DNA from 2 places in the Streptomyces sp. bgisy100 genome. Region 1 is predicted to be linked to the other one. Evidence: predicted binding sites of a transcription regulator. Region 1 holds the regulator's gene; the other holds the start of a gene.
What was found. The regulator HrcA, encoded in region 1, represses chaperone genes, less so after heat shock. The targets are predictions, from matches to a motif close to TTNGCACTCNGNNNNNCNGAGTGCNAA.
Positions count from the first base shown of each region.

Region 1 (15,121 bases):
TGGAGCGGCGCGGCGCCGCGCACCTGGAGAACAACCCGGACAGCGTCCGCAAGCGGATCGACGCCATCACCGCCGACCAGCTCGCGACCCTGATCTACACCTCGGGCACCACCGGCCGTCCCAAGGGCGTCCGGCTGCCGCACGACAACTGGTCGTACATGGCCCGCGCGATCCCGGCCACCGGGATGGTCGCCGCGGACGATGTGCAGTTCCTGTGGCTGCCGTTGGCGCACGTCTTCGGCAAGGTGCTGATCTCCGGGCAGATCGGGGTCGGGCACGTCACCGCCGTCGACGGCCGCATCGACAAGATCGTCGACAATCTGCCGGTGGTCCGGCCGACCTATATGGCCGCCGTGCCGCGGATCTTCGAGAAGGTCTACAACGGGGCCGCCGCCAAGGCCCGGGAGGGCGGCGGCGCCAAGTACAAGATCTTCCAGTGGGCGGCCGGGGTCGCCCGGGAGTACGCCAAGGTCACCCAGGACAACTTCCGGCGCACCGGCAAGCGGAGCGCCCCGTTCGGCCTCGCCGCGCAGCACGCCGTCGCCGACAAGCTCGTCTACGCCAAGCTGCGCGAGGCGTTCGGCGGACGGCTGCGGGCCGCCGTCTCCGGCTCCGCCGCGCTGGCGCCGGACATCGGCTACTTCTTCGCCGGCGCCGGTATCCACATCCTGGAGGGCTACGGCCTCACCGAGTCCAGCGCCGCCAGCTTCGTCAACCCGGGTGAGTCCTACCGCACCGGCACCGTCGGCAAGCCGCTGCCCGGCACCGAGGTGCGGATCGCCGACGACGGCGAGATCCTGCTGCGCGGCCCCGGCATCATGGAGGGCTACCACGGGCTGCCCGACAAGACCGCCGAAGTGCTGGAGTCCGACGGCTGGTTCCACACCGGCGACATCGGCGAGCTGTCCTCGGACGGCTTCCTGCGGATCACCGACCGCAAGAAGGACCTCATCAAGACCTCGGGCGGCAAGTACATCGCCCCCGCCGAGGTCGAGGGCCAGTTCAAGGCGGTCTGTCCGTTCGTCTCCAACATCCTGGTGCACGGCGCCGACCGGAACTTCTGCACCGCCCTGATCGCGCTCGACGAGCCGTCGATCCTGAGCTGGGCCGCGGACCACGGGCTCGGCGGCAAGCCGTACGCCGAGGTCGTCGCCTCCCCGCAGGTGCAGGAGCTCATCGAGGGCTACATCGGCCGCCTCAACGAGGGCCTGCAGCGCTGGCAGACCATCAAGAAGTTCCGCCTGCTGCCCCGTGACCTCGATGTGGAGCACGGGGAGCTCACGCCGAGCCTCAAGCTCAAGCGGCCGGTCGTGGAGCGCGAGTACAAGCACCTGATCGACGAGATGTACAACGGCTCGCGCGAGGCGTAGCGGCACCCGCCGCGCCGGGTCCGCCCGGCACATCCGCGGGGCGGGCGGTATCCGCCTCACCGCCCGCTCCGCAGCGCGCGCAGCGCCTCCTCCATCCGGGCCACGCCGGCCCGCAGCTCCGCCGTGTCCGGCGCCCGGCCGGTGGACAGGCAGCTCTCGATCGAGGCCAGCCGCTCGGCCAGCGTGTCCAGCTGCTCCCGGTCCCGGGCGAGCAGCCGCTGCAACTGGCGGTTCTTCCGGTGCAGATCGAGGAAGACGCCGACCTTGGCGCGCAGCACCCACGGGTCGAAGGGCTTGGCGACGAAGTCGGCCGCGCCCGTGGCATAGCCGCGGAAGGCGTAGCCGCGGTCCGTGCCGGTCCCGGTGCCGGTGAGGAAGATGATCGGCACATCGCGGGACCGGTCGTGCCGTCTGATGCTCGCGGCCGTCTCGAATCCGTCCATGCCCGGCATCACCACATCGAGCAGCACGACGGCGAATTCCCGCTCCTGCAGGGCGTTCACCGCCTCCTCCCCGGACCCCGCCCGCACCAGCGGTTCGCCCAGGCCGCCCAGCACGGCCTCCAGGGCGTCGAGGTTGTCCTCCATGTCGTCCACCAGGAGGATGCTCGCCCGGTCGGTGGCGGGGGCGCTGCTCATCATCGGGTCCTCGGGGAATCGGGCGGAGCCGGCCGGGCCCCCGCCGCTCGTCCTGGCCCGACCTGCTGCCGACGGCTGCCGGACGCGAGCGGAGGGCGGCCCCGGGCCGCGCTGTCCGGGTCGTACGGCCGGTCGACGTCCGCGTGCCAGTTCGGCCAGGGGGCTCCGGCCGGTGCCGGACCCCGGCGCACTCCGGCCGCAGGGCCCGCCGCTCCGCCGCGCGGAGCCGCGGACCCCGGTCCGTCGTGCTCGGTTCGCATCGTTGCTCTCATCCGCCCGCCCACTTCGGTGACTCGGTGCTCATGGGCGGGCTCATTCTGTCACTCTGGCGGTGTCGTCACGGCTGAATGCCCGAACCGGGCAGGAGTCACGGATCAGGAGACGCTCACGTGGGGTCGATTCCGACGCAGCGGGAAACCGCCGGTTCCCGTCCCGCCGCCCGTGGTCCGGACCGGGTGGCCCACACCAGCCTGCCCGGGAATCCCCGGTCCCCGGGCACCGCGCGCGGCTTCGTCCGCCGGGTGCTCGCCGGCTGGGCCGAGGCCGGAGTGCTGGAGTCCGGTCCGTTCGCCGAACGGCTCGCGGACGACGCGGCCCTGCTCGTCAGCGAACTGGTCACCAACGCCGTGGTGCACGCCGGGACGGAGGTGGAACTCGTCTGCCGGCTCGTCCCGGCGGACGGGCCGGGCAGTGTCGATGGTGGGCCGGGCAGCGTCGATGACGGGGCGAGCAGTGTCGATGGCAGGGCGGACGGCGCCGACGGCGGGGCGGAAGCCCTGGTCGTCGAGGTCTCCGACCACCATCCGGCGCGCCCCCTGCGCGGCGAGCCGCACCCCGCGGGCGAGTACGGCCGTGGCCTGCACCTGGTGGGGGCCCTCGCCGAGTCCTGGGGCGTCAGCTACCGGCGGGGGCTGAAGACGGTGTGGTTCCGGCTGCCGGCGACCGCCGGTGCCGTCGTCCCGGACCCCGCGGTCCGCGGCGTGCCGCCGCTGTGGGCCGCGGTGCCTCTCCCCGGGGTGCTGCCCGTCCCCGGCGTGGTGCCCGCCTCCGGAGCGCCGTCGGATCCCGAAGCACCACGGCCGTCCGGCGGGCCGGCCGGTGACCCGGTGCCCCGGTCCGGTCCCGACCCCGCACCGGACCGCGACGGCGACTGGTGCAGTCGGGGCGCCCTGTCCTTCCTCGCGGAGGCGTCCGACCTCCTGGCCGGGCAGTTCGACGAGGAGAAGGTGGCGGCGCTGGCGGCCCAGCTGCTGGTGCCGCGGTTCGCCGACTGGTGCGCGGTCTGGCTGGACGGCGAGGACGGGCGGGGCCCCGGTGCGCAGCCCCGCCTGGCCCGGGTGTGGCACGCCAACGAGACCCGGATCGAGGGGCTGCGCACGGTCCTGGAGAAGGACCCGCCCGCGCTGCCGGACGCCGCGCTCGGCTGGCCGGTGCCCTGGCCGTGGCCGCAGGCCGCGGTCGTGGTGACCGTGCCGGTGCCCGAGGGGCTCGCCGACGGGCCGATGTTCGCGGAGTGGCCGGACCCGGAGCCGGGGGACGAGCACGGTTCGGCGCTCGCCTGCCGGCTCTTCGCGGGCGGCCGGAGCGTCGGCACCCTGCTGCTCGGCCGGGCCGGTCTGGCGCGCATCCCGGACGAAGTGACGGCGCTGGTCGAGGACTTCGCGCGGCGCGTCGCCCTGGCGGTGGTCTCCGCGCGGCAGTACACACGGCAGGCCACCACCAGCCTGGTGCTCCAGCAGGGCCTGCGGCCCCGGAGCATCGCGGCCGTCCCCGGCGTGGACACCCAGGTGGTGTACGAACCCGCCGGTGAGGGCGCCTGGGCCGGCGGCGACTTCTACGACATCTTCCACGCCGGTGAGGGGCGCTGGTGCTTCGCCCTCGGCGATGTCTGCGGCAGCGGCCCGGAGGCGGCCGTCGTCACCGGGCTCGTGCGGCCCTGGCTGAAGCTGCTGGCCCACGAGGGCCACGGCGTCGCCGGGGTGCTCGACCGGCTCAACCGCATGCTGGTGGACGACGCGATGCAGGCGACCGAGGCCGCGGCGGCCGCCGTCGCCGCCGTCGCCGCGGTGGCCACCGCGGGCGCCCACCCGGCGGGCGAGGTCACCCAGGTCCGGTTCCTCTCCCTGCTCTTCGGGGAGCTGGTGGCGACCGGGGAGGCGGGCGGCCTCCGCTGCACCCTGGCCAGTGCCGGGCACCCGCTGCCGCTGCTGCTCCGCCCGGACGGCCGGGTGCGGCCGGTGGCCGCGCCGCAGGTGCTGCTCGGTGTGCTGGAGGACACCGCGTACGAGGCCGGGACGTTCGACCTGGAACCCGGCGACACCCTGCTGTGCGTGACGGACGGGGTGACGGAGCGGCGCTCGGGACAGCGGCAGTTCGACGACGACGATGGCCTGGCCGCCGCGCTGGCGGGGTGCGCGGGGCTCGGCGCGGCCGGGACCGCCGAGCGCATCCGCGCGCTGGTGCACGGCTTCGACGCGGCTCCGCCCGACGACGACCTGGCGCTGCTGGTGCTGCACCGCCGGTGACCTGCGGTTCCGGCCCCTCGCGGCCGTCCCGGTACCGGCCTCAGCGGCCGCCCCGGACGCCCGGGCGGGGACACCCTCGCGCCGGGGGACAATGGACCGTATGCCATCCGCACTGCCCGACGGCGAGCCCATGCCCTCAGCCGGGACCCTGCCGCGCCACGCCCTGGACGGGGCGGCCGAGCGGCCGCTCGGCTTCTATCTGCATGTGCCGTACTGCGCCACCCGCTGCGGATACTGCGACTTCAACACCTACACCGCCAGTGAGCTGCGGGGCTCCGGCGGCGCCCTGGCCTCCCGGGACAACTACGCGGAGACCGTCGCCGAGGAGATCCGGCTCGCCCGGAAGGTGCTGGGCGACGACCCGCGGCCGGTGGAGACGGTGTTCGTGGGCGGCGGCACCCCGACCCTGCTGGCCGCCGCGGACCTGGGGCGGATGCTCGCGGCCGTCCGGGAGGAGTTCGGGCTGGCGGACGGCGCGGAGATCACCACCGAGGCCAATCCGGAGTCGGTGGATCCGCGCTATCTGGAGGAGCTGCGGGCGGCCGGCTTCAACCGGGTCTCCTTCGGCATGCAGAGCGCCCGGCAGCACGTCCTGCAGGTGCTGGACCGCACCCACACCCCGGGCCGCCCCGAGGCGTGCGTCGCCGAGGCGCGGGCCGCCGGCTTCGACCATGTGAACCTCGACCTGATCTACGGCACGCCGGGGGAGAGCGACGACGACTGGCGCGCCTCCCTGGACGCGGCGGTCCAGGCGGGCCCGGACCATGTGTCCGCCTATGCGCTGATCGTCGAGGAGGGCACCCAGCTGGCCCGGCGGATCCGGCGCGGCGAGGTGCCGATGACCGACGACGACGTGCACGCCGACCGCTATCTGATCGCCGAGGAGACGCTGTCCGGGGCCGGTTTCGACTGGTACGAGGTGTCCAACTGGGCGACCTCGGCGGCCGGGCGCTGCCGTCACAACGAGCTCTACTGGACCGGGGCCGACTGGTGGGGCGCGGGGCCGGGCGCGCACAGCCACGTCGGCGGCGTCCGCTGGTGGAACGTGAAGCACCCGGGCGCGTACGCCCAGGCCCTGGCGGAGGGGCGGTCGCCCGGCGCCGGGCGGGAGATCCTGGCCGACGAGGACCGGCGGGTCGAGCGGATCCTGCTGGAGCTGCGGCTGCGCGACGGCTGCCCGCTCGGCCTGCTGGCACCGGCGGGCACCCGCGCCGCCGCCCGCGCCCTCGCCGACGGCCTGCTCCAAGCGGAGCCGTACGAGGAGGGCCGGGCGGTGCTCACCCTGCGCGGCCGGCTGCTGGCCGACGCCGTCGTCCGGGACCTGGTCGACTGATCCGAGGGGGCCGGGCGGGCCGGAATACGACGACCGATCGATGGCCCGGGCCCGCGTCGCCGCCGACGGTCCGGGTGGAGCAACGCATGGCACCCGGGCCGGGCACGTCGCCGTGACGCCCCTCGCGCCCCGCGTACGGACGGCACGGCGACCTCCGGACGGCACCGGCCCGCCGACCGGGCCCGGCGCGGATGCAGTGATCCCTGAGGCCACGGAGAATCCTGTGATGTGAGTGACATGCGGGGTTCCCGAGGTTCCTCCGAGCCGCCCTCACCGTCCCGCGGCGGGGCGGCGGCGCAGGCCCCGCGGGAGGGCGTCGCCCTGGCGGCGATGCTCTTCGCGGTGTCGATGACCTTCATCGACCAGACCATCGTGTCCATCGCCGCGCCCAGCATCATCGAAGAGCTGAACCTCTCCTCCTCGGGCATGCAGTGGGTCGTCAACGCGTATCTGCTCGCCCTCGCCGCCTTCTTCGCCCTCGGCGGCCGGCTGGCCGACCTCCTCGGCCACAAACGGGTCGTGGTGATCGGCACCGTCGTCTTCGTCGTCTCCTCCGCCCTCTGCGGCGCGGTGCCCGACGGGGACGGGGCGCTGGCCTGGCTGGTGGTCTTCCGGGCCACCCAGGGCATCGGTGCCGCGCTGATGTTCCCGGCCGCGCTCGCCGTGGTCGTGGCGGTGTTCCCGGTGGAGCGGCGGGGCCGCGCGCTGGCGCTGTTCTTCGGGCTCTCCGGCGCGCTCACCGCCGTCGGCCCGCTGCTCGGCGGCTGGCTGACCTCCTGGACCTGGCGGGCGATCTTCTGGGTCAACGTGCCGGTCGCGATCGTCGCCCTCGTCCTCACCTTCCTGGCCCGGATCCGCAACGAACCCCGCCCCGAACCCCTGGACTGGCCCGGGGCCGCGCTCGTGGTCGTCGGGATGGGGCTGAGCGTGCTGGGGCTCCAGCAGGCGTCCGCCTGGGGCTGGGGCAGCGCCGCCACCTGGCTGTGCATCGTGGGCGGCCTGGCGGTCCTGGCGCTGTTCGTCCGCTTCGAACTGCGCACCCGGCACCCGCTGATCCAGCTGAAGGTCTTCGCCGACCGGGCCTTCGCCGCCGACGCCGCGGTGCTGTTCTTCGCCATGATGGCGTTCGTCCCGGTGTTCTTCTTCGCCTCCGTCTACGCCCAGATCTCGCTCAGCGAGTCCCCCAACCAGGCCGCGCTCTACCTGCTGTACTTCTTCGTGGGCTTCGCGATCGCCTCCCAGTGGGGCGGCCGGATCCTCGACAAGCAGGGCGCGAAGCCGGCGATGCGGCTGGGCACCGCGGTCGGTGCGGTCGGATTCGCCCTGTGGGCCCACAAGATGACCGACCTCTCGGTGCACGACCAGTGGCCCTATGTCGCGCTCGCGGGCGCCGGCATCGGATTCCTGCTCGCCCCGGCCTCCACCGACGCCGTCAACCGGGCCATCGACGCGTCGTACGGGGAGGTCACCGGCATCACCCAGACCGTACGCAACTTCGCCGCCAGCGTGGGGCTCGCGATCTTCGGCACGGTGCTGACCCATGTGATGACCGACCGGGTGGTGGAGAGCTTCGAGGCCCGGGGCGTGCCGGAGAGCGAGTCCCGGGACATCGCCCGGAACATCGCGGAGTCCATCACCGGGAACGCCGACGACCGGCAGCCGACCGGAGACGGCCCCGTCGCCCGCTCCCTGCGCGAGGCCATGGGCACCATCCGGATGGACTTCGCCGAGGCCAACCAGGTCGTCTTCGCCTGCATGGCGGGCGCCCTGGCCCTGGCCTTCGTCTGCTCGCTGCTGCACCCCGGCACCCGCGTCACGGGCGCTCCGGACGAACGGGACCCGGGGACGGGCCCCGGCGGGCCGTCCGGCCCGCCCGGCGTCCCCGGCTGGGCGGAACCGGCGGGTCCCGGGGGCGCCGCCGGGTTCACCGGGCCGGCCGGCTCCCCGGGTTCCGCGCGCCCCACCGACCTCTGACCGCTCTCAGGGTGCTTGCGCGATGAGCGTCCGAATAGGCCGCGTGGTCCGGCGCCGCACCGCGCCCCACGACCTCCGACCGCGCTCAGGGGCGCTTTCCCTCTGCGCGCCCCCCATCGGCCACGGGGCGAGCCCCCCTCAGGGCGCGGTGACGAAGTCGATCAGCTCCTCGACCCGGCCCAGCAGCGCCGGCTCCAGGTCCTTGTAGCTGTTCACGGAGGCGAGGACGCGCTCCCGCCAGGCCGCCCCGGTGTTCTCCGGCCAGCCCAGCGCCCGGCACACCCCGGTCTTCCAGTCCTGCCCGCGCGGTACCGACGGCCAGCCGGGGATGCCCACGGACGCGGGCTTCACCGCCTCCCAGACGTCGATGTAGGGGTGTCCCACGACCAGGGTGTGGGCGTCGGTGACCTGTTCGGCGATCCGCGACTCCTTGGAGCCGGGCACCAGATGGTCGACGAGGACGCCGAGCCGGGCGTCCGGACCGGGGGAGAAGTCCCGGACCACCGCCGGAAGGTCGTCGACGCCCTCCAGATACTCCACGACCACGCCCTCGATCCGCAGGTCGTCGCCCCAGACCCGCTCCACGAGCTCCGCGTCGTGCCGCCCCTCGACATAGATGCGCCCGGCGCGTGCGACCCGGGCACGCGCTCCGGGGAGGGCGATCGAGCCGGAGGCGGTGCGGCCGGTGCGGGCGGGCGCCGTGTGCGACGGGCGCACCAGGGTGACGACGCGCCCCTCCTCCAGGAAGCCGCGCGGCACCATCGGGAAGACCCGGTGCTTGCCGAACCGGTCCTCCAGCGTGACCGTCGGCCCCTCCGCAGTCTTCTCGCAGCGGATCACCGCGCCGCAGAAGCCGGTCGACACCTCCTCGACCACCAGGCCGGGCTCGGCCGGAACCTCGGGGGCGGGCTGCTGCTTCTTCCACGGCGGGGTGAGGTCCGGCCCGTACTCTCTGCTGCGCATCGCCCGACAGTAGGAAGAAACGGCTGGTCGTGACTACGACACGCCGAAACGGGCCGCCAGCTCGTCCCGCTGCTCCCGGACGAAACGGGCATTCACCACCGCGCCGTGGCCGGGGACGTACAGCGCGTCCTCGCCGCCCAGGTCCAGCAGCCGGTCCAGGGCCGCGGGCCACTGGGCCGGTACGGCGTCCGGCCCGGCCTGAGGTTCGCCCGACTCCTCCACCAGGTCGCCGCAGAACACCACGCTCGGGGCCCCGCCGGTCCCCGGCACCAGCACCGCCAGGTCGTGTCCGGTGTGGCCGGGACCGACGTTCACCAGCACCGCCTCCCGGCCGCCGCCGAGCGCGATCGTCATCTCACCGCTGATCAGGTGGTGCGGCGCCGCCAGCCGCTCCGCGGCCTCCGCGGCGGCGCCGGGGTCCACCCCCTGCCGCACCGCGTCGGCACGCAGGGCGTCCCGCTCCCGGCGCGAGGTCAGCAGCCGGTCCATGCCGACGGCGGCGTACACCTCCGCCCCGGGAAAGGCGTCCATCCCGAGCACATGATCGAAGTGCGGGTGGGTGAGTGCGAGATGTGTCACCCTCCGGCCCGCCGACCCCGCTGCCTGGCGGGCCAGTTCCGCGCCTTCGCGCAGACTCGAACCGGCCTCCACCATCAGCACCGCGTCCGGGCCGTGCACCACCCCGGCGGTCATGTCCCAGACGGGCAGTCTGCGCCGTTCGACCCCCGGCGCGAGCATCTCCCAGCGCGGCTCTTCCGTTGTGTGGTCCATGCGACGAGGCTACGGCGGAGCGGTACCGTGACCCGCCGTCCGGCCAACACCGGCGGTGACGGCCCTTGCCCTGCTCACACCACCCCGCCGTACACTGAGGCGGGGGAAGCTGGCACTCAGAAGCAGCGAGTGCCAGGCAGAGGCCCACGGAACCACCACTGGAGGTGTGCGCATGCTCAGTGAACGCAGACTCGAAGTGCTGCGCGCCATCGTCCAGGACTACGTGGGCACCGAGGAGCCGGTCGGTTCCAAGGCGCTCACCGAGCGGCACGGCCTCGGCGTGTCCCCGGCCACCGTGCGCAACGACATGGCGGTGCTGGAGGACGAGGGCTACATCGCCCAGCCGCACACCAGCGCCGGCCGCATCCCCACCGACAAGGGCTACCGGCTCTTCGTGGACCGGCTGGCCGGCGTCAAGCCGCTGTCCTCGCCGGAGCGCCGGGCCATCCAGAATTTCCTGGACGGCGCGGTCGATCTGGACGACGTGGTGGGCCGCACGGTCCGGCTGCTCGCGCAGCTGACCCGGCAGGTCGCGGTGGTTCAGTACCCGTCGCTGACGCGGTCGACCGTCCGGCATGTGGAACTGCTCTCCCTCGCCCCGGCCCGGATCATGCTGGTGCTGATCACGGACACCGGGCGGGTCGAGCAGCGCCTGGTGGACTGCCCCGCGCCGTTCGGCGAGACCTCCATGGCGGACCTCCGGGCCCGGCTCAACAGCCGCGTGGTGGGCCGCCGGTTCGCGGATGTGCCGCAGTTGGTGCAGGATCTTCCGGAGTCCTTCGAGACGGAGGACCGGGGCACGGTCTCCGCCGTCCTGGCGACTCTTCTGGAGACGCTGGTCGAGGAGACCGAGGAGCGGCTGATGATCGGCGGTACCGCCAATCTGACCCGCTTCGGACACGACTTCCCGCTGACCATCCGGCCGGTGCTGGAGGCTCTCGAGGAGCAGGTGGTGCTCCTCAAGCTGCTCGGCGAGGCCAAGGACTCCGGCATGACCGTACGAATCGGGCATGAGAATGCCCACGAGGGGCTGACGTCCACATCGGTCGTCGCGGTCGGCTACGGTTCGGGCGACGAGGCAGTCGCCAAACTCGGCGTGGTCGGACCGACCCGCATGGACTACCCCGGAACGATGGGAGCGGTACGCGCAGTGGCACGTTACGTCGGACAGATCCTGGCGGAGTCGTAAAAGTGGCCACGGACTACTACGCCGTACTGGGCGTGCGCCGCGACGCAGGGCAGGACGAGATCAAGAAGGCGTTCCGGCGCCTGGCTCGTGAACTGCACCCGGACGTCAATCCCGACCCGAAGACCCAGGAGCGGTTCAAGGAGATCAACGCCGCTTACGAGGTGCTCTCGGACCCGCAGAAGAAGCAGGTCTACGACCTCGGCGGGGACCCGCTCTCGCAGGCCGGCGGAGGCGGTGGCGCGGGCGGCTTCGGCGGCGCGGGCTTCGGCAACTTCTCCGACATCATGGACGCGTTCTTCGGCACCGCCTCGCAGCGCGGGCCGCGGTCCCGCACCCGGCGCGGCCAGGACGCCATGATCCGGCTCGACGTCGAGCTGGACGAGTCGGCCTTCGGCACCACCAAGGACATACAGGTCGACACCGCGATCGTGTGCACCACGTGCACCGGCGAGGGCGCGGCGCCGGGCACCTCGGCGCAGACCTGTGACATGTGCCGCGGCCGCGGCGAGGTGTCGCAGGTGACGCGGTCCTTCCTGGGCCAGGTCATGACCTCGCGGCCGTGTCCGCAGTGTCAGGGCTTCGGCACCGTCGTGCCGACCCCCTGCCAGGAGTGCGCGGGCGACGGACGCATCCGTTCGCGGCGCAGCCTCACCGTCAAGATCCCTGCCGGTGTGGACAACGGCACCCGGATCCAGCTCGCGGGCGAGGGCGAGGTCGGCCCCGGCGGCGGGCCCGCCGGCGACCTCTACGTCGAGATCCACGAGCTGCCGCACCCGGTCTTCCAGCGGCGCGGCGACGACCTGCACTGCACCGTCACCATTCCGATGACGGCGGCGGCGCTGGGCACCAAGTGCCCGCTGGAGACGCTCGACGGGCTGGAGGAGGTCGACATCCGGCCCGGGACCCAGTCCGGCCAGTCGATCCCGCTGCACCAGCGCGGTATCACCCACCTGCGGGGCGGCGGACGCGGCGACCTGATCGTGCACGTCGAGGTGATGACGCCGTCCAAGCTCGACCCGCAGCAGGAGGACCTGCTGCGGCAGCTCGCCAAGCTGCGCGGCGAGGAGCGGCCCTCCGGCCACTTCCAGCCCGGACAGCAGGGGCTGTTCTCCCGGCTGAAGGACGCCTTCAACGGTCGCTGAGGCAAGGCCGGTCCGGTGGTCCCGACCGCCGGGCCCGGAGGCCCCGCCGGCAGCCTCGGCGGGCAACACCCGCGTCCCCGGCCGTCCTTCCGGCCGGGCGCGCGCGCCGGACGCCGGCTCCGGGGTCCGGCCGTGCCGGGCCCGGCGGGCGTGACACCATGTGGTCATGCCCTCCGCGCTCACCGATCTCTCCCGGTACCCGATCGTGCAGGCCCCCATGGCCGGTGGCGCGTCCCGCCCCGAGCTCGCGGCCGCCGTGTCCGACGCGGGCGGCCTCGGCTTCCTGGCCGCCGGCTACAAGACGCCGGAGGCCATGTACGAGGAGATCAAGGCGCTGCGCGGCCTGACCGGCCGGCCCTTCGGCGTCAACCTGTTCATGCCGCAGCCCTCCGTCGCCGACGCGGCCGCCGTCGACGTCTACCGCGAACAGCTCGCGGGCGAGGCCAACTGGTACGAGACGCCGCTCGGCGACACGGACGGCAGCACCGACGACGCCTACGAGGCCAAGGTCGCGATCCTCCTCGACAACCCGGTCCCGGTCGTCTCCTTCACCTTCGGCTGCCCCTCCCGGGCCGTGTTCGACGCCTTCGCCAAGGCCGGAACCCTCACCGTGGCGACCGTCACCAGCCCCGCCGAGGCCCAGGCCGCCCAGTGGTCGGGCGCGGACGCCGTCTGCGTCCAGGGCATCGAGGCCGGCGGGCACCAGGGCACCCACCACGACGACCCGTACGCCGACGGCCCGGGGCACGGCGTCGGCCTGCTGACCCTCATCGCCCAGGTCCGCGAGGCCGTCCAGGTGCCGGTCGTCGCCGCCGGCGGGCTGATGCGCGGAGCGCAGATCGCGGCCGTGCTGGCCGCCGGCGCCACCGCCGCCCAGCTCGGCACGGCCTTCCTCGTCTGCCCCGAGTCCGGCGCCAACGAGCTGCACAAGAGGGCCGTCACCGACCCGGTGTTCCCCGGCACCGAGCTCACCCGGGCCTTCTCCGGGCGCCCGGCCCGCGGCCTGGTCAACCGGTTCATCCGGGAGCACGGCCCGTACGCCCCCGCCGCGTACCCGCAGATCCACTACCTGACCGCGGGGCTGCGCAAGGCCGCCGCCGCGGCCGGTGATCCGCAGGGCATGGCGCTGTGGGCCGGGCAGGGCCACCGGCTGGCGCGGGAGCTGCCCGCCGCCGAGCTGGTCGAGCTCCTCGCCGCCGAACTCGACGCCGCACGGGCCTCGCTGAAGCCGGACGCCGCGTCGTGACCGCACCCGTCTTCGTCGTGGACCCCCTGCCCGGCACGGGCGAGTTCGTGCTCGACGGCCCCGAGGGGCGGCACGCCGTCTCCGTGCGCCGGCTGCGGGCCGGCGAGGAGGTCGTGCTCACCGACGGGCGGGGCGGCTCGGCGCCGTGCGTGGTGCGGGCCACCGAGGGCAAGGACCGGCTCGTCCTCACCGTCGGCGCGGCCGTGACCGAGGAGGAGCCCGCTCCCCGCATCACCGTCGTCCAGGCCCTCCCCAAGGGCGACCGCGGCGAACTGGCCGTCGAGACCATGACCGAGACCGGGGTCGACGCGATCGTGCCGTGGCAGGCGTCCCGCTGCATCACCCAGTGGAAGGGCGACCGGGGCGCCAAGTCCCTCGCCAAATGGCGCAGTACGGCCCGGGAGGCGGGCAAACAGTCCCGCCGGGTGCGGTTCCCCGAGGTCGCCGACGCCATGACGACCAGACAGGTCGCGGCCCTCCTCGCGAGCGCCGACTTCGCCGCCGTGCTGCACGAGGACCGGGACGCCGGGAGCGAGCCCCTGGCCACCGCCGCACTCCCCGCCGACGGACACATCGTGCTCGTCGTAGGCCCCGAAGGCGGCGTCTCCCCCGAGGAGTTGGCGGCCTTTGCCGCGGCCGGCGCACAGCCCCACCGGCTGGGGCCGAGCGTGCTGCGCACCTCCACCGCGGGCACCGCCGCCACGGCACTGCTGCTGGGGCGTACCGGCCGCTGGTCCTGAACCGCCGGCCGTCGGCCGGCCGTCGGCCCCGGCCCCTGTGGACCGCACGGGCCGCGACGGCTTCTTGCCCCGAACGACCGGGAACCGCCGGTCCGTCCCCCTTGCCCGGAAGCTCCGCGGCTGCCCGGCCCCTGGTGACGGCCCGCGACGGATCGTTAGTGTGGCAGGGTGACGCAGCCTTCGTACCTCCGGTTCCCCCACCTGCACGGCGAGTTGCTCGCCTTCACCGCCGAGGACGACGTCTGGGCGGCGCCGCTCGACGGCGGCCGTGCCTGGCGGGTCAGCGCGGACAACATGCCCGTCTCGTCCCCGCGGATCTCCCCCGACGGGCAGCACATCGCCTGGACCTCGACCCGCGACGGCCTGCCCGAGGTGCACACCGCCCCGGTCGACGGCGGCGGCTCCACCCGGCTCACCTACTGGGGCAGCGTGCGGACCGCCGTCCGCGGCTGGAACCCGGACGGCGACATCCTGGCCGTCACCACGCACGGCCAGGCCTCCCTGCGCCGGTCCTGGGCCCGCGCGGTGCCCCTGGACGGCGGCCCCGCCCGCACCCTCCCGTACGGTCCGGTCGGCGACCTGGCGTACGGCCCTGACGGCGCCGTGCTGCTGCTCTCGGTCACCATGGGCCGCGAAGCCGCCGCCTGGAAGCGCTACCGGGGCGGCACCGCCGGGAAGCTGTGGCTCGACCCCACCGGGGACGGGCAGTTCGAGCGGCTGCACGCCGGCCTCGACGGCAACATCGAGTGCCCCCTGTGGGTGGGTGACCGGATCGCCTTCCTCTCCGACCACGAGGGCGTCGGCGCGCTCTACTCCTCGCTGCCCGACGGCTCCGGGCTGCGCCGGCACACCCCCCTCGGCTCCGGCCCGGACGGCGCCGTGCCCGACGGCTTCTACGCCCGGCACGCCGCCACCGACGGCACCCGCGTGGTGTACAGCAGCGCCGGTGAACTCTGGCTGCTGGAGGACCTGGAGAGCGCCGAGCCGCGCCGCCTGGAGATCCGTCTCGGCGGGCAGCGCACCGATCTCCAGCCGCACCCGGTCCGCGCCGCCTCCTACCTCGGGGACGCCTGCCCCGACCGCACCGGGCGCGGCAGCGCCGTCGAGGTCCGCGGCAGCATCCACTGGGTCACCCACCGCGAGGGACCGGCCCGGGCGCTGGCCGCCGAACCGGGTGTGCGGGCCCGGCTGCCCCGCACCTTCCAGGACCGCGGCTCCGCCCGCGGCGAG
Region 1 is NZ_JBYITE010000014.1:137,735-152,855, forward strand. Features, by position in the region: gene AC3EQ1_RS12900 (AMP-dependent synthetase/ligase) at 1-1,370, shown strand, start outside; gene AC3EQ1_RS12905 (response regulator) at 1,427-2,011, opposite strand; gene AC3EQ1_RS12910 (SpoIIE family protein phosphatase) at 2,398-4,533, shown strand; gene hemW (radical SAM family heme chaperone HemW) at 4,634-5,866, shown strand; gene AC3EQ1_RS12920 (MFS transporter) at 6,197-7,840, shown strand; gene AC3EQ1_RS12925 (DUF3097 domain-containing protein) at 7,979-8,803, opposite strand; gene AC3EQ1_RS12930 (MBL fold metallo-hydrolase) at 8,837-9,574, opposite strand; gene hrcA (heat-inducible transcriptional repressor HrcA) at 9,747-10,763, shown strand; gene dnaJ (molecular chaperone DnaJ) at 10,766-11,905, shown strand; gene AC3EQ1_RS12945 (nitronate monooxygenase) at 12,072-13,151, shown strand; gene AC3EQ1_RS12950 (16S rRNA (uracil(1498)-N(3))-methyltransferase) at 13,148-13,891, shown strand; gene AC3EQ1_RS12955 (S41 family peptidase) at 14,060-15,121, shown strand, end outside.

Region 2 (15,121 bases), on a different contig from region 1:
GCGGCGGCGACCGCGGCGGTACGGTCGGCGGAGCCGGAGTCGATCACGACCAGCTCGTCGACGAGCGGGACCTCCGGGCTCATCAGCTCGCGCCGGACCGTCTCGACGATCGGCCCGATGGTGGCCTCCTCGTCGAGGGCGGGGAGCACCACGCTGACCGTTCCGGACGGGCCTGCCGCCTGCTTCGCGGCGAGGAGCCGGCTCAGCGGCCGGTCGGCGGCCGACCAGGAGCGGTGCTCCAGCCAGCGCTCCACCTCTTCCAGCACGTGTTTCGTCTCCCTGGTGTGTTCGCGGGGCGGCCCGCGGGTGAGCGGGCGATGGCCCGGTGTGATCCGTCTCGCGGTTCGGACGACTATCTCAACTGTGGGGGCCGTCGGTTACAGTCTTGAACAACGCGGAAGTCCACTTCATGTCGGGGTGGCCTGCCGCGGACAAACGCACCGGGCCCCGCCCGGCGCCATACCGCTCATCCAGAGGGGCAGAGGGAACGGCCCGTTGAAGCCCCGGCAACCCTCCGGCCGGTCTCGTCTCATGACGCGAGGCTCCCGGCTCGGGAAGGTGCCAATTCCGTCTCGTGGCGAAGTCCGTCGCGAGGAAGATGAGGAGAAAGGGCCTCGCCTCCATGGCTGTGCAAGCTGCTACCGCCACTTCGTCCGCGGATTCCCCGGACGCCACCTCCGGTTCCGCCCCCGTCGCTCTCGGCCCCGCCGTCGCGCTGTCCTGCCGCGAGTGCGGTGAGCGTTTCGCCCTCGGCCCGATCTTCGCGTGCGAGGTGTGTTTCGGGCCGCTCGAGGTCGCGTACGACCTGCCGAGCGGCGACCCCGAGGGCCTGCGGAAGCGCATCGAGGCCGGTCCGGACAACATCTGGCGCTACGCGCCGCTGCTGCCGGTGCCCGCCGACGTCGCCGACAAGCCGAACCTGAACCCGGGCTTCACCAAGCTGGTCCAGGCCGACAACCTCGCCCGTGAGCTGGGCGTCACCGGCGGTCTGCACGTGAAGGACGACTCGGGCAACCCGACGCACTCCTTCAAGGACCGGGTGGTCGCCATCGCGGTGGAGGCGGCCCGCACCTTCGGCTTCACCACACTGTCCTGCTCCTCCACCGGCAACCTGGCCGGCGCAGTCGGCGCCGCGGCGGCCCGCTCCGGCTTCCGGTCGTGCGTGTTCATCCCGCACGACCTGGAGGCGGGCAAGGTCGTCATGGCCGCGGTCTACGGCGGCGACCTGGTCGGCATCGAGGGCACGTACGACGACGTCAACCGCTTCTGCAGCGAGCTGATCGGCGACCCGATCGGCGAGGGCTGGGGCTTCGTCAACGTCAACCTGCGCCCGTACTACGGCGAGGGCTCGAAGACGCTGGCGTACGAGATCTGCGAGCAGCTCGGCTGGCGGATCCCGGACAACATCGTGATCCCGATCGCCTCCGGCTCCCAGCTCACCAAGATCGACAAGGCGCTGAAGGAGCTCATCGCCATCGGTCTGGTGGAGGACAAGCCGTACAAGATCTTCGGCGCCCAGGCCGAGGGCTGCTCCCCGGTCTCCCGGGCCTTCAAGGACGGCCACGACGTGGTCCGCCCGGTGAAGCCGGACACGATCGCCAAGTCGCTCGCCATCGGCAACCCGGCCGACGGCCCGTACGTGCTCGACATCTGCCGCCGCACCGGCGGCGCCGTGGAGGACGTGAACGACGAGCAGGTCGTCGACGCGATCAAGCTGCTGGCGCGCACCGAGGGCATCTTCGCGGAGACCGCGGGCGGTGTGACGGTGGGCGTGCTGCGGAAGCTGATCGAGGCCGGGCGGATCGACCCGGCCGAGGAGACCGTGGTGCTGAACACCGGTGACGGCCTCAAGACCCTGGACGCCGTGGCTCCGACGACGGGCCCGTCCGCGACCATCCGCCCCACCCTTGACTCGTTCCGAGAGGCAGGCCTCGCATGAGCGTCAACGTTCGAATCCCCACGATCCTGCGTACGTACACCGGCGGCCGGGCCGAGGTGCCCGCCGAGGGCGCGACTCTCGGCGAGGTGCTCGCGGACCTGGAGAAGAACCACCAGGGCATCGGTGCCCGGGTGCTCGACGACACCGGCAAGCTGCGTCGATTCGTGAATGTCTATGTGAATGACGACGACGTGCGTTTCAGCGAGGGCCTGGAGACGGCCACGCCGGACGGCGCGGGTGTTTCGATCATTCCGGCGGTCGCCGGCGGCTGCTGAACCATAAACGCAGGAACCTTGCGTAAATAGGAATGGCCCCTTCCGTAAGAGAAACGGAGGGGGCCATTCTGTGTGGTTGATCGCGGTACAGTTGAGCGATCCCCCACCGGCAGCTCTGCCGAACGCATATGAGAACGCGACAAGATGTGCCCGAAGTGTGCGCGCGATTTGTCGCGTTGACACCCGTTTGTCTGACCCAAGTTGTCCTGACTTCACGGTGATTCAGGGGATAGCTCCCTGCGGCCCCGCTCAGAATTCTCGTCCGTTTGACCTGTTGCAGAGGGCATCTGTGCGGATACATTCAGCCGCGGTCGACGCGTTACGGCGCACACCTCCTACCTGTCGGGAGGTGAGGTCTGACCCGGGTCCGCGGAGTGCGGTCCTGTGCAAGGGCCAGTAATAGGGGAGTTAGGGATGGCTCAGGGCACCGTCAAGTGGTTCAACGCGGAGAAGGGCTACGGCTTCATCGCGGTCGACGGTGGTGCGGACGTCTTCGTGCACTACAGCGCGATTCAGATGGACGGCTACCGCACCCTCGAGGAGGGCCAGCGGGTCGAGTTCGAGATCTCGCAGGGCCAGAAGGGGCCGCAGGCGGACATGGTCCGTGTAGCCGGCTGATACGCGCCGACTGACTGCAGCGCAGGGCCCGCTTCCCCCCGGGGAGCGGGCCCGCTTCTGTTGTGGGGCCGGGTGCGCTTCCTCTGTGGGGTGGGGCGCCCCGTGTGGGATGCGGCGCGCCGGGGGCTGTTGCGGGGCCTGCTTCCGCCCGTCACCCGACCATTGCCCTCCACGAGCCCCTTCGGGGCGCTTGCGCCCACCCGTCGCCCGACCGCCGCCCCTTATGGAAGCCCTGCGGGCGCTTGCGCCCACCCGTCGCCCGGCCGCCACCCCCCATCGAGCCCTCTGGGGCGCTTGCACTCGAGGGGGTCGAGTGCTAATCATTGGCGTTAGCACTCTGACGTTGAGAGTGACAGAAGGACCGGGTCGGTGAGGCCCGCAGGCCGGGTGGGACAAGGAAACCACCAGGTGTGCAGGTCGTCCGTCGCGGGCGCCAGCGCGGTCCGGAGCAATCCGCCCCTTGCACCCTGTGCCAGGGACCCCCGACGTCCGGGAGGACCACTTCACATGGCCAAGATCATCGCGTTCGACGAGGAAGCGCGGCGCGGCCTCGAGCGCGGGATGAACCAGCTCGCCGACGCCGTCAAGGTGACCCTCGGCCCCAAGGGCCGGAACGTCGTCCTCGAGAAGAAGTGGGGCGCCCCCACGATCACCAACGATGGTGTCTCCATCGCCAAGGAGATCGAGCTCGAGGACGCGTACGAGAAGATCGGCGCCGAGCTGGTCAAGGAGGTCGCGAAGAAGACGGACGACGTCGCCGGTGACGGCACGACGACCGCGACCGTCCTCGCCCAGGCGCTGGTCCGCGAGGGCCTCCGCAACGTTGCCGCGGGCGCCAACCCGATGGCCCTCAAGCGCGGCATCGAGAAGGCCGTCGAGGCCGTCTCCGCCCAGCTGCTCGAGCAGGCCAAGGACGTGGAGACCAAGGAGCAGATCGCTTCGACCGCCTCCATCTCCGCCGCCGACACCCAGATCGGCGAGCTCATCGCCGAGGCGATGGACAAGGTCGGCAAGGAAGGCGTCATCACCGTCGAGGAGTCGCAGACCTTCGGGCTCGAGCTCGAGCTCACCGAGGGCATGCGCTTCGACAAGGGCTACATCTCCGCCTACTTCGCCACCGACATGGAGCGTATGGAGGCGTCGCTCGACGACCCGTACATCCTGATCGTCAACTCCAAGATCTCCGCGGTGAAGGACCTCCTTCCGCTGCTGGAGAAGGTCATGCAGTCGGGCAAGCCGCTGCTGATCATCGCGGAGGACGTCGAGGGCGAGGCGCTGTCCACCCTGGTCGTCAACAAGATCCGTGGCACCTTCAAGTCCGTCGCCGTCAAGGCTCCGGGCTTCGGTGACCGCCGCAAGGCCATGCTCGGCGACATCGCCATCCTCACCGGTGGCACCGTCATCTCCGAGGAGGTCGGCCTCAAGCTGGAGAACGCCGGTCTCGACCTGCTGGGCCGCGCCCGCAAGGTCGTCATCACCAAGGACGAGACCACCATCGTCGACGGTGCCGGTGACAGCGAGCAGGTCCAGGGCCGCGTGAACCAGATCCGTGCCGAGATCGAGAACTCGGACTCGGACTACGACCGCGAGAAGCTCCAGGAGCGCCTCGCGAAGCTGGCCGGCGGCGTGGCCGTCATCAAGGCCGGCGCCGCGACCGAGGTCGAGCTCAAGGAGCGCAAGCACCGCATCGAGGACGCGGTGCGCAACGCCAAGGCCGCCGTCGAGGAGGGCATCGTCGCCGGTGGTGGCGTGGCCCTGCTGCAGACCGTCTCCGTGTTCGAGAAGCTCGAGCTCGAGGGCGACGAGGCCACCGGTGCGCAGGCCGTCAAGCTCGCGCTCGAGGCCCCGCTGAAGCAGATCGCGGTCAACGCCGGCCTCGAGGGCGGCGTCGTCGTGGAGAAGGTGCGCAACCTGACCCCGGGTCACGGCCTCAACGCCGCGACCGGCGAGTACGTCGACCTGGTCGCCGAGGGCATCATCGACCCGGCCAAGGTCACGCGCTCCGCGCTGCAGAACGCCGCCTCCATCGCGGCGCTCTTCCTCACCACCGAGGCCGTCATCGCCGACAAGCCGGAGAAGGCCGCCGCGGCCGCTCCGGGCGGCATGCCGGGCGGTGACATGGACTTCTGATCCGTCTCGACGGATCGGCTGTTCACAGCTGTACGGACCGAGGGCGGCACCCATCACGGGTGCCGCCCTCGGGCGTTTCTCGGGCAGTTCTCGGTTTCGGGGAGCCTCGGGGAGCGCGTTCTCCGGGAGCGTCCGGGCTTCACCGGCTCACATGGGCTTCACAGCTCGCCTGGGCTCGGGGCTCACATCGGCTTCGGGGCGATGACCGCGAACGCCGCCGACTGCGGGTCGGCGACGACGGCCATCCGGCCGGCGACCATGTCGAACGGCGCTTTGAGCACTGTGCCTCCGGCGGCGGACAGCTTGGACACCGTCCCGTCCACGTCCTCCACCGAGAAGTAGGCGAGCCAGTGCGAGGGCGTGCCGGACGGCATTTGGTCGCTCAGCGGCTGGAGCCCGCCGACGGTACGTCCCTGGGCGGAGATCGCGTAGTAGCTCTCCGCGCCCTCCATCTGTGTGGTCTCGATGCCGAGGGCGCTGGAGAGGAAGGCGGTGGACGCCTGGACGTCGCTGGTGTTGAGCTCGTTCCAGATCAGTGAGCCCGGCTCGTTGACGATGGCCGCACCGAAGAACTCCTTCGGCTCCCAGACGCCGAAGACGGCTCCCGTCGGGTCGGCCGCGACCAGCATGCGGCCCAGGTCCATCACGTCCATGGCGGGGACCATGACATTGCCGCCGCCGGAGCCGATGGCCCGCTCGGTGGCGTCGGCGTCGGCCGAGGCGATGTAGGTGGTCCACACCGGGGGCGGCGCGGGCTGGTCGCCCATGGCCTGCGCGGACATGATCCCGGCGACCGGATTCCCGCGCAGGGTGCAGACGGCGTACCCGCCGGTCTCGGCCGGGCCGACCTCCCCGGCCCAGCCGAACAACTCGCCGTAGAAGTCCAGCGCGGCCTGCTGGTCGGGGACCACGAGATCGATCCAGCACGGGGTGCCGGGCTGGTACGGGGCGGTGACTTCGGACATCGGTGCCTCCTGGTAGAGACCGGTCGCCCCGGGGCGGCCGGTGGGCAAGCAGCCCCCTCGGCCACCCTCCCTACGCACGGCCCGGGACGCCACTCGGCACGCCGCCGGGGCGTCGGCGCGAACCCGGGCGGGGGTGGCAGACGGTGCGCCGACGTGGTCTTTCGGGTCCCGTCAGTGGGTGTAGTCCTTGAGTTTTTCGGTCTCCAGGGTGATCCCGACCGGTGCCGGGATTTCCACGGTGGCGCCGTACGGATAGGACATCCGACCGCGGTACTTTCCGCCTTCCGGCTCGCTGTGGACGGCGACCGTGCAGGCGTCGCGGTCGATCAGGAGGTGGACGGGGATGTCGGCTGCGGCGTACCCGTCGCGCTTTTCCGACCGGTAGCGGGGGTCGGTTTCGGGGGCATGTGGTGTTACATCGACGGCCATGAGCACCCCCTCGGGTTCGGACCACTCTCCCTGTCCCGCGAAGTGGCCTTCCGGGGCCAGTGAGCCGGCCGGGCGGGCGCGGCCCTTGCGGTGCTGCTCCGTCTTGAGGCCTTGCTCCGGGTAGAGGGCCAGGCCGGGGCGTTGTTGCAGGCACTGCTTGAGCAGCCACATGAGGATGCATCCGTGGGTGCCGTCGCGACCGGGTTTGGTCACCGGTCTGCCGCCCAGGAATTCGAGGGCAGTCGGCTCAGGGGCTGACCGGGCGAGCTGTTCGAAGTCCTCGACGGATAGCTGTGCGCGGTCGGTTCCGGTGTTCTCCGATGTCATGGCGTTCCCTTCCGGGCAGGACGAGGTGCGCTGGTGCCCGGGGCGGAGAGTGCCGTCACCGTCGGGTCCTCTCCGGGGTTCGGGTGGCTGCGCGGAGGCGTTGGACGTGGGTGTGGACTTCGTCGGGGGGCAGGCCGGGCGGGTGGCGTGGGTGGTCCTCGCCGCGGCAGGTGGCGCAGAGGCCGCCGGGGAGGGCGTCCGGGTGGCCGGGGGCGCGGCAGACCGTGCATTCCAGGATGCGGAGGGGGGCGCGGCGAGGGGCCTGGGCGCTCCCCGGCGCGTTGTCGGGCGCGGGGCCGAGCGGCTCGGGGCGCTCGGGTGGGAGCTTGTCGGTGAGGCGGCGGCGGAGGAACGCGCCGGGGCTGTGGACCTGTGGTGGGAGCCCCGCCGTCAACGCGCTGACGAGCCGGGACTCGTCCGGGTCGCGGGTCAGCCACTCGGTGGCCAGGGGTTCGAGGGCCGCGCAGTCGGCGGCCGAGAGGGTCAGGCGCGGATCGGTGCGGCCGAGTGTGGCCAGGGCGTCGTACGCGCGGCTGCGGGGCGGTCGTTGTGGTGCGGGTGCGGGTGCGGGTGCGGGTGCGGGTGCGGGTGCGGGTGCGGGTGCGGGCTGGCGGGTGGGCTGTGGCGGAGGTGCGGGTAACCGCTGGCCGGAGGGCGGCGGTGGTGGTTCGGGTGGCGGCTGTCGGGAGGGTGGCGACGGCGGTGCGGGTTGCGCCTGTCGGGAGGGTGGCGAGGATGGTTCGGGGGACTGCTGACGGGGGCGCGGAGGGGGCGTGTGCGGGGGTGCGTGCGGGGTGGACGGGCACGGTGGCTGCTCTGAGTGGGGCTGTTCCCGGGGGACTTCTCCGGTTCGGAAGGCCGCCCACCAGGTGTCGTCCCTCGGGGTGCGGGAGAAGTAGGTGCGGGTCACCCAGTGCGGGCTGCCGTTCTCGCCGATGACGTGCTCGTTGACGCGGCGCAGGTGTCCGGCCTCCGACAGGCGGCGCAGGACGGTTCGGAGGGCGCATTGGCCGTGGTCGGGCAGGACCTTGGCCAGGGTCTTGACGGAGATGTCCGCGCCTTCGGGGAGCCGGTCGAGGTATGCCGCCACGGATGCCTCGCGCCTGGGCAGGTGTGCGAAGTCGTTCGCACGGGGCGGGCGTTGTTCGGGCGCGTCCCGCTTTCCATAGCCGCGGTTGGCCGTGGGGTGTGCGGGGGTGGGCAGGGGCGCATTAAAGTGCTCGATAGCCATGAGATCGGTCTCTCGATCTTGTGGTCAGACCCCCGTTCGGTGCTGGTAACACCGGCGGGGGTTGTTTCTTGATGCGGGAACGCTAGAGCGTTGCAACCGTTCGTGGCAAACCGGTCACCAGTCGTGATCTCGCCTGGTATGCGCGGTGATTGGGAGGGAGGGTGGGTGGTAATCCACCCTCCCGTTCCACTGGAAGAGAGCTCGGACTCCGAGGCCCGGAGTCCGAAGCCCGGGGCTCAGGCGGGGAGTTCCCCGTCCTTCACGGCTCGGACGAACGAGGTCCAGGCTTCGGCCCGGAACACGAGCGCCGGGCCGTCCGGGTTCTTGGGGTCCCGGACGGGCGAGCGGGGGCGCGTATTCCTTGATGGTCTGCGCCACCGCTTCCGCCTCCGCCGCCTCGGCGAAGTGGTCCGGATAGCGGGATTTCGTCGCGGCCTCGCAGTTGCGTTCGAAGAAGCCGTCCGTCTTCAGGAGGTCGTCTATCTGCCGGGCGTACTCGGGGTGCATGCGGCGGGTCCCGGATTCGAGCCGGCCGATGAACGAGAGCCGCTCACGAACAGCGGTCTGCCCAGCTCATCCTGGGTGAGACCGGCCCTCTCGCGCTGGTGGCGCAGCTCGGCGCCGAGGAGAGCGCGGGGGGAGGAGCACGGATCCAGCTTCTTCCGTGGGGGCATGATGACTCGACTCCTCGTCAAGCACAGGGACTTGTTGGGCTTTCACCCCTGTTCAGGCTAATCGTGCATGAACACGCTTTGTAGAGAACACCAATACTCAGCGTGGAAGGGGAATCGATGACGGCAGACGAAGAACCGTGTGCGGCGACCGAGGGCGTACACATGGTCGAAGAGACGCTGGGAGAACTGCGGGCCGAGCTGGGTGAGGCGGGCGTCGTCCTGCCGTCGCTGCGGGTCGACCCCGTCTCGTGGGCCGCGCGGGACGTTCCGCCGCTGGTGGACCTGGGGCGCTGCAACCTCGCCACGGCCCGGCAGCTGGTGGCCGCACTGCGGGAGCGGCGGTCATGATCCCGGAACCCGGCGCGTACGTCGTGGACGTGCGCGAGGACCGGATCGGCCGGGTCATGGGGCACGAGGGTCCGTATGTGCAGCTCAGGCCGCCCGGGGGCGGGCTGGAGTGGGACTGTCCGCCCGAGGAGCTGCGGCCCGCGGGGCCCACGGACATGCTGCGGGCGCGGGTCGCCGAGCTGAACCGCGAGAGCAGGTTCCCGTGAGCGCGCACACCGTGATCCGGCGGGAGCGGTGGACGCTGGCCCCCGACCGTGAACCGGACGCCGAGCCGTTCACCTTCGCGATGGAGTGCGCGGTGTGCGGTGAGCGGTCGCTGACGGGTGAGGAAGTCACCGAGGCGCAGGACTGGTCGCTGCGGCACGCGGGCCGCCATCCGTCGCACTGCTCCTACCGGGAGCTGATCACCCGGCCCTGGCGGGCCTGGATGGAGGCCGATCGGTCGCCTCCACGGGCCTGAGCGGTTGTTGGCGTACCGAACCTGAGCACGGCGTTTGCGATGCTCAGGAACGGTGTCGGCCGAGCTTGCGACCGCACCCCTCGATCGTTGGGAGCCGCGGCGTGCGAGCGGCTGTCAGGCGCCCGGCGTCCGGTACTTCACCCGGGACCCGTTCAGGGGCGGGCAGGTGCGGTCTCGGACCCAGGCGGCGCCGGCCGCGACAGCGCCGACCATGGCGACCGGCCCGATCGCGACGGTGACGATGCCCTGGAAATACTCGAACGCGTAGAGGCCCAGGAAGTTGATCGCGGTGCCCAGCAGGGCCGCTGCCACGAGGATGAGGGGAAGGGCCTTGGTCATGGCCCGCATGGTCTCGTCCAGGGCGAGGTCGTGTCGGCGCCGGAGCGTTGCGGCCACGGCGCGCCGGGTCAGGAAGAAGGCGGCGACCAGGCACACCCCCCAGCCCACCCACATCAAAGGAGTGCCGGGATTGGGGTAGTGGTGCACCTCCCACACCGGGGGCCCGTTCAGCTGCGTGGTCATTACTTCGCTGTCACGGTCGAGGAAGCCACCCTGTGTTCCTGCCAGCCAGAGGATGATGGCGGCAACCGCAGGGATGGCGGCGCCCTTGGCTGCCGCGGTGGCGGTCTCCTTCAGGTGGGGGCGCGTGGGCAGCAGACCGCGTTCGACCGCCCAGGAGGTGGCCATGGCGTCGATGTCACCGCCGATGCAGTCGGTGACCGACCGGCCGTCGAGGGCGGCGGCGGTCAGGTCGGCTGCCAGCTCTTCGGCCATTTCATCGGCCGCGTCCTGTTCGATTCCGAGGCGGTTCCACGTCTCCGTGGCCTGGTGTATCGCGTCCTCAACTGTCAGCGTCATGATTCCTCCCGCGTGGTTCGGCTGATGATGGAGCCGATGCTCGTGGCGAATTCGCTCCAGTCGCGGCTCCACGACTGGAGCATCCGCAGGCCTGCTTCGCTGGGCCGGTAGTAGGTGCGGGCGGGCCCCCCGTCCCCGCTGCGGCGCTCGATCTCGACCAGCTCGCGCTTCCGCAGACGCGCCAGCGCCGGGTAGATCGAGCCGTCCGCGACATCGAGCCCGGCCTTGGCGAGCCGGACGGTCATCTCGTAGCCGTAGACCGGGGCCTCCGCCATCAAGGCCAGCAGGCACATGTCCAGCACCCCTCGCAGCCACTGGGCGCGCGGAGTGGATGTCTCCTCCATGGCTCAGTACCTTACACAGCACGAGTCATGCGGTGCAAGCTAGTGCGGTGCAAGGTAATGCGGTGGGAGCCGGTGCGGTTTCCGACGGTTCCGGGCAGCCGGGAGCGCCGCGACGCAGGTCGGCCGGTTCGTCACCGTGTGGCAGCGGCCGTCGAAGGCCCGCCCCGGCCCTCCGGCGCCCAACGACTGGGTTGCTCTCTCGTCGTCGGGCGCCGTGACGGGGCCCGGGCGGCGGCCAACTGCTGACGGACGGCGGCCCGGCACTTCTCCGCCGCGTGGTCGGCTGTGCTGGGTACTGCGGCGGGCCAGGGGACGCGGTGTCAGGTCCGCAGGCGCTGTGAGTCGTCGTGGCCGTCGTCGGACGCGGGCCGTGCGGTGGCCGGGGCCGGGGGCGGGGTGGCCGGGTCGTTGGTGGTGGCGAGGGGCTTCGGCTGCGCCGGGTCGGCGTTCAGTTCGTCCAGCATCTGGGTGCTGAAGCCGAAGAAGTAGGTGATCAGGAAACCGGCGAGATAGCCGACGAGCAGTCCGCCCGCGTAGATGGCCACGGTTGTCACGGCGCCTCCGTTGCCGTCCAGGAGAGGGAAGAGGGCCCAGCCGGAGGGGCCGATGGCGGTCGAGCCGACCGTGTTGCCGAGCTGGTTGAGCGCGCCGACGAAGGCACCGCCGAACGCGCCGCCCACGCAGGCGGTGATGAAGGGGCGGCCGAGCGGCAGCGAGACGCCGTAGATCAGAGGCTCGCCCACGCCGAGGAGGCCCGCGGGGAGGGCGGAGCGGATGGTGGTGCGGATCGAGGTGTTGCGGCGGAGCCGCAGGTAGACCGCGGCCGCGGCGCCGACCTGGCCCGCGCCCGCCATGGCGAGGACCGGGAGCAGCACGGTGTAGCCCTGCTCCTGGATCAGGGTCGTGTGGATCGGGATCAGCGCCTGGTGCAGGCCGAGCATGACCAGCGGCAGGAAGAGCCCGCCGAGGACGAACCCGGCGACGCCGCCGCCCGCGCCCAGCAGCCGGCCGGCGAAGGAGCCGATCGCCGTCGACACCTCGCCCGCCAGGTACATCAGCCCGAAGAGGGTGACGAGGCCGGAGAGCAGGACGGTAATGGTCGGGGTGATCAGCACGTCCAGCGTCCCGGGCACCCAGCGGCGGCACCACTTCTCCACCTGGACGGCGAGCAGCGCCGCGCCCAGGGCGCCCAGGACCCCGCCCTGACCGGGGGCCAGCTTCTGGCCGAACGCGCTGACGTTCGCCACGCCCGGGAAGACGATGATCGCGGCGACGGCGCCGCCGAGCACGGGCGTGCCGCCGAACTCCTTGGCCGTGTTGAGGCCGACGAAGACCGCGATCAGCGACATGAAGCCGGAGGCGATGACGGCGAGCGCGGGCACCAGGGAGGTGGCCCAGGCGGCGTGGCCGGTGCTGACGAGGTTGGTCAGCAGGCCGTTGATGCCCGCGACGATGCCGCAGCCGATGAGGGCGGGGATCAGCGGGACGAAGATGTTGGCGATGCGCCGCAGGAACAGCTTGACCGGGGTGGCGTTGCGCTGTTTGCGGTCCGCGCGCATCGCGGCGCCCCGGTCGGCGAGTTCTCCGGCGGTGACCGGGCCGTGGCCCGGGGCGGCGGGCTGTGGGTCTCCGGGGTCACCGCCCTGGCCGGTCCAGGCGGTGCGCACGGCGTCGGCGTTGCGTCCGGTTTCGACGAGCTGTTCGAACACCGGTGTCACCCGGGCAACCACACCCGGGCCGAGCACGATCTGGTACGTGTCGTCCTCGACGACGCCCAGGACGCCGGGGAGGGCTCTGAGCGCCTCGTCGTCGACGAGGGTGCGGTCGGCCAGCCCGAGGCGGAGCCGGGTCATGCAGTGGGCGACGGAGGTGACGTTCCGGGCACCGCCGACGAGCGGAAGGATCGCGGCGGCGATGGCGCGGTACTGGTCCGGGTCTGGTGCCATGTGGGTGCCTTGCTGTGCGGGGCAGTGCTGTGGGGGCAGTGCCGGGCAGGAGGGTGGGGTTCGCGGGGGGTTGGGTGTCCACGGCGGTCGGGGCGGGTGCCGTGCGACGGGTGGTGACGTGTCCGTGGGTTCGGTGAGGGAGCCGGTGGTGGAGCGGGTGGTGGAGCCGGTGGGGCGGGTGTGATGGGCCGTCGGGGTGTGACGGGCCGTCGCATCTGGGGCGGGGCCCGGGGGAAGGCGGGTGCCCTGGGGGACGATCCACCGCTGTCACGCTGTCACGCTGTCAGGTGGCCGCGGTCAGGTGCTCAGGTGCTCAGGCGCTCAGGCGGTTGGGTGTTCGGGTGTCCGGGGCGTGGCGGGTTCGGGGTGCCGGACGGGTCCCGGCCCGGTGGCCGGCCCCGGACCGGTGGTGCGGGGCCGGGGCCGGTGGTGCGGGGCCCGGGCCGGGGTCACTCCGTCCCCCGGGCCGCGTGCAGGGCCGTCCGGAGGTGGCCGTCGGCCTCCCGGAGCAGCCGGGCCGCGGCCGGGCCGTCCACGCCGCCGAGGAGGGTGAGGATGGCGTTCTTGACCTCGCCGTCGGTCGCCGTGAGCGCCGCCTCGATCTCTGCCTCGGTCGCGCCGGTGGCCAGAGAAACGATCCGGCGGGACCGGGCGCGCAGCTTCTCGTTGGAGGCCCGGACGTCGACCATCAGGTTCCCGTAGGTCTTGCCCAGCCGGATCATGGTGATCGTCGAGATCATGTTGAGCACGAGCTTCTGCGCCGTGCCGGCCTTGAGCCGCGTCGAACCGGTGACCAGCTCCGGGCCGACGACGACCTCGATGGGGTGGTCCGCCGCGTCGGCGAGCGGCGAACCGGTGTTGCAGGCCAGCCCGACCGTCAGCGCGCCGCAGGAGCGGGCATAGCCGACGGCGCCGACGGCGTACGGGGTGCGGCCGGAGGCGGAGACGCCGACGACCGTGTCCAGCCGGTCCAGCGCGAGGGAGTCCAGGTCCGTGGCCGCCAGCTCCGCGTCGTCCTCCGCGCCCTCCGAGGAGGTGACCAGGGCGGCCGGTCCGCCCGCGATCAGCCCGAGGACCTGGGTGGGAGCGGTGTTGAACGTCGGCGGGCACTCGCTCGCGTCGAGCACCCCGAGCCGTCCGGCGGTGCCCGCGCCCGCGTAGATCAGCCGTCCGCCCTGGGCCATCCGGGCGGCGACGGCGTCGATCGCGGCGGCGATCCGGGGGAGCTGTTCGGCGACGGCGGCCGGGACGGTGACGTCCTCACCGTTCATGATCTTCGCGATGTCGAGGGTGGGCAGCCGGTCGATGTCGGCCAGTTCGCTGCGGAACGCCTCGGTGGTCAGGCTGTCCAGCTCGGCTCTGAGCCGGGCGGAGTCGGCGGTCGAGGTCATGGGGTGGCTCTCTCCCGGAAGTGAGAGTGATTCACGGGTGTTTGGGGTTGTGGCGGTGGGCCAGGGCCTCGTAGGAGGCGGACAGGGCGGGCGCCGCCGACTCGTACGTCCGCTGGGCGACCCCCACGAACAGGCAGTCCACGACCAGCAGCTGGCTCGTCCGGCTGGACATCGCCGCGGGCCGCAGCTCGCTCTCGCGGGCGGTGGACGTGGTGAGGACGTGGTCCGCGTACTGCGCCACCGGCGCGTCCGGGCGGCCCGTGATCGCGACGGTCGTGGCGCCGTGGTCGAACGCGGCCCGCAGCGGCTCGATGACGTCGGTGGTGCCGCCGGAGTGGGTGATGGCGATGGCGACGTCACCGGCGCGCAGCTGCACGGCGTTGGTGACGGCCAGGTGCGGGTCGGCGTGCGCGTGGGCTATGAGGCCGATGCGCAGCAGCTTCTGCACCAGGTCCTGTGCCACCAGGTTGGACGCGCCTATGCCGTAGACGTCGATGCGGCGCGCGCCGGAGAGCGCGGCGACGGCTGCCTCCAGCTGGGCGGTGTCGAGTCCGGCGGCGGTGTCGGCGAGACACTGCCGCTCCTCCTGGGCGAGCTTGTCGACCACGGAGGAGATCGGGTCGTCGACCGCTATGTCGGCGGTGACGGCGGGCGCGGCGCCGGACTGCTGCTGGGCGGCGAGCCCGGCCAGCGCCAGCCGCAGATCGCGGTAGCCGGGGTAGCCGAGGCCGCGGGCCGTGCGCACCACGGTCGCCTCGCTGGTGCCGGTGCGCTCCGCCAGGGCGGTGACGGTGAGCGCCGCGCAGCCGGCCGGGTCGTCGGCCACGGTCTCGGCGACCCGCTGCATGGAGCGGGTCATCGACGGCACGAGCGTCCGGACCTTGGCGGCGAGGGCCGCGGGCGCGGGCGGGGCGGGAGTACGGGGCACGCTGTGCGAGGCGGACGGGCGCTGCGGTCCGGAAGCGGAGGACGGGCCGGCCGTCCTGTCCGCGGCGGCGGTCCGCGGCGTGCCGACTGCACCGTTCCTGCCGACCGCACTGCTCCCGCCGACTGCACTGCTCCTGTCGGCTGCACCGTTCCTGAAAGTTTCCTTCATGTTGCTGCTCACTATTGGAAGGTATTTTCAGCCCAGGGTGCAGTCAACCCCTCGTGTCCAGGGGCGTGACAATGGCCCCATGGAGCTCGA
Region 2 is NZ_JBYITE010000009.1:6,763-21,883, forward strand. Features, by position in the region: gene AC3EQ1_RS08430 (glucosyl-3-phosphoglycerate synthase) at 1-266, opposite strand, end outside; SAM riboswitch class I at 464-605, shown strand; gene thrC (threonine synthase) at 623-1,939, shown strand; gene AC3EQ1_RS08440 (MoaD/ThiS family protein) at 1,936-2,214, shown strand; gene AC3EQ1_RS08445 (cold-shock protein) at 2,629-2,832, shown strand; gene groL (chaperonin GroEL) at 3,340-4,962, shown strand; gene AC3EQ1_RS08455 (VOC family protein) at 5,145-5,927, opposite strand; gene AC3EQ1_RS08460 (Uma2 family endonuclease) at 6,099-6,683, opposite strand; gene AC3EQ1_RS08465 (MarR family transcriptional regulator) at 6,739-7,914, opposite strand; gene AC3EQ1_RS08470 (hypothetical protein) at 8,151-8,216, opposite strand; partial or broken gene AC3EQ1_RS08475 (helix-turn-helix domain-containing protein) at 8,257-8,588, opposite strand; gene AC3EQ1_RS08480 (hypothetical protein) at 8,706-8,936, shown strand; gene AC3EQ1_RS08485 (hypothetical protein) at 8,933-9,142, shown strand; gene AC3EQ1_RS08490 (DUF7848 domain-containing protein) at 9,139-9,396, shown strand; gene AC3EQ1_RS08495 (hypothetical protein) at 9,511-10,254, opposite strand; gene AC3EQ1_RS08500 (PadR family transcriptional regulator) at 10,251-10,598, opposite strand; gene AC3EQ1_RS08505 (PTS transporter subunit EIIC) at 10,919-12,544, opposite strand; gene murQ (N-acetylmuramic acid 6-phosphate etherase) at 12,994-13,935, opposite strand; gene AC3EQ1_RS08515 (MurR/RpiR family transcriptional regulator) at 13,967-15,031, opposite strand; gene AC3EQ1_RS08520 (hypothetical protein) at 15,111-15,121, shown strand, end outside.
Region 2: groL (chaperonin GroEL) is a predicted target of HrcA. The motif match lies at 3,126-3,152, and genes of this name have one in related genera.